DNA from 2 places in the Collibacillus ludicampi genome. Region 1 is predicted to be linked to the other one. Evidence: riboswitches for the same ligand, from Rfam matches in the RefSeq annotation. Region 1 holds a riboswitch; the other holds the start of a gene.
What was found. A riboswitch is a leader RNA that binds a small molecule or an ion and turns the genes downstream of it on or off. The one in region 1 is predicted to bind S-adenosylmethionine.
Positions count from the first base shown of each region.

Region 2: it holds a riboswitch for S-adenosylmethionine, as region 1 does, so the genes downstream of both, DNHGIG_RS19220 (trans-sulfuration enzyme family protein) here and DNHGIG_RS04600 (iron-containing alcohol dehydrogenase family protein) in region 1, are expected to answer to the same signal.

Region 1 is NZ_BOQE01000001.1:898,575-902,768, forward strand. Features, by position in the region: gene kynA (tryptophan 2,3-dioxygenase) at 1-740, shown strand, start outside; gene DNHGIG_RS04590 (tubby C-terminal domain-like protein) at 981-1,520, opposite strand; gene DNHGIG_RS04595 (hypothetical protein) at 1,592-1,846, opposite strand; SAM riboswitch class I at 2,046-2,155, shown strand; gene DNHGIG_RS04600 (iron-containing alcohol dehydrogenase family protein) at 2,231-3,322, shown strand; gene DNHGIG_RS04605 (MetQ/NlpA family ABC transporter substrate-binding protein) at 3,337-4,158, shown strand; gene DNHGIG_RS04610 (methionine ABC transporter ATP-binding protein) at 4,189-4,194, shown strand, end outside.
Region 2 is NZ_BOQE01000001.1:3,802,731-3,806,924, reverse strand. Features, by position in the region: gene DNHGIG_RS19230 (MFS transporter) at 1-1,179, opposite strand, end outside; gene DNHGIG_RS19225 (M20/M25/M40 family metallo-hydrolase) at 1,276-2,433, shown strand; SAM riboswitch class I at 2,462-2,569, shown strand; gene DNHGIG_RS19220 (trans-sulfuration enzyme family protein) at 2,647-3,807, shown strand; partial or broken gene DNHGIG_RS19215 (cation:proton antiporter) at 4,005-4,194, shown strand, end outside.

The DNA.
Region 1 (4,194 bases):
CCAGCCAAAAACGGTTATCCGGTCACCATGATGAAATGCTCTTTATCATCATCCATCAAGTAAGCGAACTTTGGATGAAATTAATTTTGCATGAGATAAAAGCCGCGACTGATTCGATCCAGAAAGGTAATCTTTCTGCCGCTTTTAAAATGCTGGCCCGGGTCTCCAAAATTCAATCGCAAATCATTGAGTCTTGGGATGTTCTATCCACGCTGACACCTACCGAATATATGGAGTTTCGCGACAAATTGGGGCAAGCATCCGGATTTCAATCTTACCAATACAGGATGATCGAGTTTGCATTAGGATATAAAACCCATCATATCCTTGAAATTTACAAAAAAGACCAGGAATTATACGATCGGTTAAACGAAGCATTGCATGCACCCAGTCTATACGACGTATCGATACAAGCACTGTCAAAAGCAGGATTTGAAATTCATCCACGTGTACTGCATAGAGATTATACCCAACCTTACGAAGCGGATCCCAGTGTAGAAGCAGCCTGGCTTACAGTCTATCGGGATGTCGAAACGTACTGGGATCTCTATGAATTAGCGGAGAAATTGGTCGATATAGAAGACTGGCTGCAACAGTGGCGTTTTCGCCATATGAAAACCGTTGAGCGAATCATCGGTTTCAAGATGGGAACAGGCGGTTCATCAGGGGTGAATTATCTCAAAAAAGTTCTCGATCAACGTTTCTTCCCTGAGCTATGGGTTTTGCGTACCAAATTATGAAATTGGTTTGTAATTGCAATAAATAATTCATAAAAATGTGATAATTGTGAGGAGGGGATTCAAATGCCAAGGTTGGTCTATCCCCTCCGTATGTATCAACGCTGTCATCAAATGACCGCTTCTCTCTTACACCAGGTGGAAGTTACGATTCTGTTTTTGATAATCTCACGCCCATTGATTTCATTTAAAAATCGCCTTACTTTGCGTGATTCATCTCTATATGCATATCCCTTCGCTACCTCAATGCTTAACTCTCAACAATAAGTAAATGCATGCGACCTCATAGATCGTTAACGATTCATTGAAAATGGTTACGTCTATGCTCGTAAACTTCGTAATACTTTCATAGGAAGCAGTCGCCAAGATTTGCTTTGTCTCCATATCCGTGAAACGGACGATCTTTTCTCCGATATCTCGCATGACCATGATCTTATGATTGAGACCTTCATATACAATCCGCTCATTTGTCTTGATTACAGTCTTGTTATTGATTTCGGATGTCTTTACCCTTCCGGCTTCATCTGTAATTTCCAGTCTCCATTTATCCCTAATTAAAGATTTGAAGTTGAATAATTCCATAATATCAATACGCGTTTTTCCATGGATATCCCTAGCTTGTACATTGAAAATTAGATGATCGAATATTAAATCGATGAACCAATGCCACTTATATTTGAAATACCGCTGCATCTCACCAACCTTATTCCCATCTTCATCAAGCAAATCGATCGTGCGTAAGCTCAATTTCCATAGCGGTATTTTAAATCTGTACTTCTTCACTGGATGCTCCCTCAACCCCATATTTTTGATGTAGGTACCTATTCTTCGATACCTAGAAAAGCGAATCATTTCTATCGCCCGATATATTTTGCGATTTCTCCCGAACATCCTAATTCATCGAATACTTTTGACAAATGTTCAAATGAAATGCTATTCCATCCTAATTGATGAGTAGGAATTCTGATCTGCAGCTGATTTCCCTTGACCCTCATTTCTAGGTGAATGTCTGGACCGGTTATTTGAGCGATCCGTTGATCTTTGCGATCTTTCTTTATGGTAATTGTACGATCTCCAAGAAAAATATCTTTGATGATTTTATCGAACATGAAAACTCATCTCCCTTTTTGTGTATGATCGATACATCTTATATTAGACAGAGAGTAATATTTTTCCTTTGAAAAAATTATCTTATCACTTCCCGTACCGATCCGTATCCCATTCCATTTATAAAAACACTTGACGATAAATGAACATGGATATATAATCCATAATAATTCAATATGGTTACTATGAATATTACGGATTCTCTTATCCAGAGTGGTGGAGGGACTGGCCCGATGAAACCCGGCAACCAACCGTGAATGATACGGTCAGGTGCTAATTCCTGCAAAACGTAATGTTTTGAAAGATAAGAGAGTAGGAGTTACGAGTTAACGCCTCTCTGAATCTTTCAGGAGGCGTTTTTCATTTCAAAGGAGGGATGATTATTGATGATTACAGTTAGATCGGGACCTGACAGCTATATTTGTCAACCGGGCATTTTAGAACAAATCGATCGGTTATTAAATACATACCGATTTCAAAAAGGTTTGCTAATAACCGGAGAAAAGTCCTGGGAAGCTTCTAAATCTTATTTCCCGCACAAGACCAATTTTGAATTTTGGATAGAAAAGTATCATGGCGAGTGCTCTGACAGTGAAATAAATCGGTTGACAAACAAAGCAGAAGAGTTTAAGTCACACGTCGTCATTGGCGTAGGTGGTGGCAAAGTATTGGATCTGGCAAAATCGGTGGCAAACCGGTCCGGTCTTCCGGCTATTTTGATTCCCACCCTCGCCTCCACATGTGCAGCATGGACACCGCTTAGCGTCATATATAACGATGAAGGACAGTATATCCGGTTTGATGTTTTTCCGAAAGGAACTCTGCTTGTTCTGGTAGAGCCTGAGATTTTATTGAATGCGCCTCTTTCAACATTGCGTGCAGGAATTGGCGATACACTTGCCAAGTGGTACGAGGCGGAGGCTTTAACGAGAACATTAACGAACAAACCGATGGCCGTACAAATGGCAATTAAATCCGCAGAATTATGTAAAGATGTTTTATTGAAAGACGGCTTTGAGGCTATACAGGCAGCGCAACGAAAAACGTTAAACCCTGCGTTCCTTCGAGTGGTTGAAAGCATTGTGATGATTGGCGGAATGGTAGGAGGGTTTGGTGACAAATATGGCAGAATTGCCGGCGCTCATTCTGTCCATAATGCGCTTACACATATTTATGAGACACATCACTTGTTGCACGGTGAAAAGGTGGCATACGGCATTCTGGTACAACTGGCTCTCGAAAAAAAATTTACTGAAATCAACCGATTAGTGGACTTTTATAAATTGATTCATCTTCCATACTGTCTGAAAGATTTGGGGATTCACCCTGGTGATCAAAACTGCATACAGTTGATTGCACAATATACGCTCGCAAAGGGAGAATCGATCCATTATATGGACGAGTCTTACAATGAATCTGATCTGATAGAGGCTATAAACGAACTTGAAGAGATCATATTTCAACATGCAAAAAGATAAGGGGGATTTTCAACATGAAAAAAGGGAAACTATTTCTATCTATCGCGATGATTCTTACATCTTTTTTATCAGGTTGCGGTCAACAGTCGAGCGGAGAGTCAAATAAGCTTAGTGATAACAAACTGGTGATTGGGGTGACTGCGGGACCGCATGAACAAATTATGGAAAAAGTAAAAGAAGTGGCAAAGAAAGATGGGCTGGATATAGAAATCAAAGTGTTTAATGATTATGTAATGCCCAACATCGCTCTATCGGAAAAAGAATTGGACGCAAACAGCTTCCAAACAAAGCCCTATCTCGAGCAGTTTAAGAAAGACCGACATCTCGATCTTGTTGATGTGTTTAATACCGTGACATTCCCAATGGGGATCTATTCTAACAAGATTAAGAATATCAAGGATATACCTAATGGAGCGAAACTCGGTGTTCCAAACGATCCTGTGAACGAAGAGCGAGCCCTCCAATTATTCGAAAAAGCGGGAGTCATTAAGATGAAACAGGATAACACAGGAAATCATTTGACGCCAAAGAATATTGTGGAAAATCCGAAAAATGTGCAGTTTGTGGAACTGGAAGCATCCCAAATTCCGCGTCAGTTAGATGAACTGACAGCTGCCGCGATCAACACGAACTTTGCCATCGAGCATGGTTTCTTGCCTTCTCGAGATGCCATTTTTATGGAAGGTAAAGATTCACCCTATGTGAACTTGGTGGCTGTCCGTACGGAAAACAAAAATGATCCGGTCATTAAGAAACTTGAAAAAGCTTATCATTCGCCAGAAGTCAAAGCGTTTATCGAAAAGCAATTCAAGGGATCTGTGATTCCGTCCTGGTAAGAATCAAAGAAAATGAAAGGAGTGGAGAGAGTGATT
Region 2 (4,194 bases), 2.9 Mb from region 1:
TAGTGCCAGCCCGGAAACTGTTAGGAACATGAAAACGCGAGAAACATCAATTAACCATGTAAAAATGGGAGGGCCGAATGCGACGCCAAAAAAACGTACGGCACCATAAAAGGAAGTGACGATACCCCTTTCTTCTTTGGAGACAGCCGATGTTATCAATGTGTTCAGGCAAGGGAGTGTAAGACCCGTACCGATCCCGGAAATGACGAGAAAGAAAAGCAAAACATAAGGATTACGAAAGAAAGCGGCAGATGCGAGAGAGCCTGCAAGCAGGAAAAAACCTGTTACGACAAGCCATTTCATAAGACCAAATCGTTTTTTGATTTTTATTCCTGTGATATAAGATGTACTTGCCATAGCTAGCAATGGAACGGCAAGGATTCCGCCTTTGGGGATCCCATCGATACGATATTGTTCTTCAAGAAGTTGAGACAAATAAAAAAGTACACCAAATAGAATGAACAAAGCGCACGCTCCAGCGAAATAAGCGGTAAGTAACCATTTCCATTCCCTCTTAAAAATGATTTTGAGTGTTTGCATATACTGTGAAAATGGTTGAGGTTCACCCTGCATCGCAGGTTCTTTGATTAAGAACCATAAGAGGAGAACAGAAAGGCTGCAGAGAATGGGGAATGTAAAAAAAGCGGCATACCAGACGATCATTGCGACGAGAACGCCGAGTATGGGGGACAATACTTTACCCAATCCGTTTGCCGCTTCATTGATACCCAGTACCTTGCTGCGTTGATCCCCTTTAAAAATATCGCTGATGAGTGCCATCGTGATCGGAGCTGTCCCTGCGGCGCCTGCGCCCTGAAGAACTCTTCCTAACATAATCATCCAGTATGGGTTTTTTGATAACCATGCGGAAAGACCCGCCACCAGTCCCCCAAGCGCATACAGAACCAAGGAAGGTATGATCACGTTTTTTCTTCCATAACGGTCAGACAAGTATCCTGCAAATGGTATAATGATGCCAGCAGGAACGGAAAACAAGGTGATGACGAGACTGACTTGTAATTTGCTGATGTGAAGTTGTTCTTGCATGGTAGGCAGGATCGGTATGAGCATCGAATTGCCTAATACCATAATCAGTGGCACGAGTGAAAGTGCAATGACAGGCCAAACAGACAAAGTTGTTTTGGCTCGCTCTGTTTGCTTTGTGTCCGTTTCACTCATACGATCGCTCCTTTCATAGGGATATTTTGCGCGATTTCATAAACGCTATGACTGGCAAGACTTGTAGAGGAGAAGAAACGACCTGTGGAGGTGGAAATGGTTACCACAAATTGGAAAGAACACCTTTGGTTAGAGGTGGAAAACAGGGGACATGAAATCATCAGGCTTGCAGAGCAATTTCAAAATACGCCGGAGACAGGTTTTTCGGAATTTCAAACGAGCCGTATGCTCGCGGACTACTTTAAACATATCCCTAATCTAGATGTGAAATGGGGTATCGCAGTCACCGGTGTCGCTGCATCCTTATATACAGGACGCCCAGGCCCTCGCATAGCCGTTACGGCGGATCTGGATGGGCTGGAGAACGGACATTTATGCGGGCATCATATGCAAATTTCTACGATGGCGGCAACAGCCATGATTTTGGCGAACTGTGGCATCATGCATTGGGCAGGAGGAGAGGTGCGGTTTCTCGCATGTCCTGCAGAAGAATATGAGGAAAGCGAATACCGCAAAAAGCTTTTGCTAGAACGACGAATTATGGATTGGTCAGGAAAGCTGGATTTCCTGCAGAGAGGATTATTTGATGATATCGATGCGGTTATATCCGTACATCTCGCTGATGATCTCCCTGAACGACGGGTGATTGTAGGTTTTCAAACGGAGGGTTTTTGGCTTCTGCGGCTGATTTGTGAATACCAAGGTTCACGATTTCGCGCATGGTGCCAGATCCATCAACATCTGCAAGAATGGATTCGACTTGTGCAGGCGGATGGACAACGGCGTGTTGTGCTGAGCGAAAAAGGAGGGGATGGGGCGATTGAGATAGTATTGTATATTTTTGAAACTTCTTACGACGAAGTTATCCAGGAAAGGTTGATACAACAACTGAGAAACTCGATTCGACAGGTTTTTTTCCGGTTTCATATAGAAAAAGAAAACGGATATGCTCCTTTCTCCCAAGACAGTGTATTAACCGATCTTGCTTCACAGCAGATTACACGACTGCTCGGTAAAGATGCGGTCATGATTCGTCCTGTGATACAAGGAGCGACTGATCTAGGGAATGTAGCGAGACGCATCCCGACCATTCAACCGCTCATCGGCGGTACAAGAGGTCATACCCACTCCCAATCCTTTCATGTTGTGGACAAATGGATGGCTTATATTTTTCCAGTGAAGCTAATGATTGGTATGATCATAGACATTCTTTTTGGGAAATATCTCTTGACGAACAGGAAGACTGTAAAGTAAAATATAACATAAATTGAATAGATTCTGATTCTTATCCAGAGTTGGCGGAGGGACTGGCCCGATGAAGCCCGGCAACCGGCATCTTTCGATGCAGCGGTGCCAATTCCTGCAGGATTACCATCCTGAGAGATAAGAGATTCCGTTCTGGAAACCGTAGTCTTTCTCTTAGGAGAAAGACTTTTTTATTTTATGTTTGAAGGAGAGTTGATCACGATGAGAATGGACACATTATTAGCGCAAGTCGGAAATCGCAAGGATCCCGTAACGGGTGCGATCTCTTTTCCTATTCATCATTCCACGACATTTGCTCATCCCTCTTTAGGACAAAGTACCGGTTTTGATTATACGCGCACCTTAAATCCAACTCGGAAAGTTTTGGAAGAAGCGATAGCGGAACTGGAAGGTGGGTGCCGGGGATTTGCCTTCGCTTCCGGAATGGCAGCTGTTTCCTGTGTGTTCACTCTTTTTCGTCCCGGTGATCACCTGATTGTTTCCAATGACTTGTACGGAGGTACGTATCGGTTATTGGAGCAAGTATTTCGTTCATATGGATTAGAAGCCACTTATATAGATACATCGGATCTGAACGCGGTGGAGGCTTCGCTCTTGCCTTCAACAAAAGCGGTGTTTGTGGAAACCCCAACAAATCCGACAATGAAAATTACCGATTTGCAAGAACTTTGCCGTTTTGCAAAGAGGCATAATATTCTCTCGATTGTGGATAATACGTTTATGACTCCCTATTTGCAAAGACCTCTTGATTGGGGAGCAGATCTTGTCGTCCATTCAGCTACAAAGTATCTTGGAGGTCATAACGATGTCCTTGCAGGATTGGTGGTTGCCCGAGATCCGGAGTTGGCGGAACGGTTGTATTTCTTGCAAAATTCAATCGGTGCCGTTTTGGGACCTCAGGATTGTTGGCTATTGCTGCGGGGGATCAAAACACTTGCTTTGCGTATGGAACGTCATCAAGAAAATGCTTGGCGCGTGGCTCAATGGCTGTCTCAACATCCACTTGTGGAAAAAGTTTATTATCCAGGGCTCGAAACTCACCCCGGGTATGATGTACAAAAGAAACAGAGCAAGGGCTTTGGAGGAATGCTGTCATTCGATGTGGTGGATGAACGCCTTGTCGAACACATTCTTTCTGCAGTTCGACTGGTTACATTCGCCGAAAGTCTAGGTGGGGTAGAATCTCTGATCACGTATCCAGCCCGACAGACTCATTTTGACATCCCGGAAGAGATTCGCAATTCTTTAGGAGTGACGAACCGTCTATTGCGTTTCTCCGTAGGAATCGAACATCATGAAGATATCATTTCGGATCTGGATCACGCATTGACCGTCTCCGGTTCCGTTCTGGAAAGATCTTGAGCAATTGACATCTGCTTGTGAATCGGGTCGAACATATGATACATTCGGGTAGACACCGCCGAGTTTTCTCTCCAAAGTGCAAACGCCTTGCGGGGGTACCCTACGCTCGGCACACGAATTTTTCCAAGTTATAAAAAAGGAGGTATATTAATATCGAATCGGAAGCTTTGCAGATCGTTCATCAGAGTCTTTTTTTAATGATTATCGTTTTGTTGACGGGAATGCTGGCTGGAAAACTGGCCGATTCTCTTAAAATTCCTGATGTTGCTATCTTTCTGCTAGCGGGCATCATCATCGGTCCTTTTTTCCACTTGGTTCATGTACCGGTCGGATCGACGTTCAATCAATTTGTCATCGTCCTTGTAGCCACCCTGATTCTTTTTGATG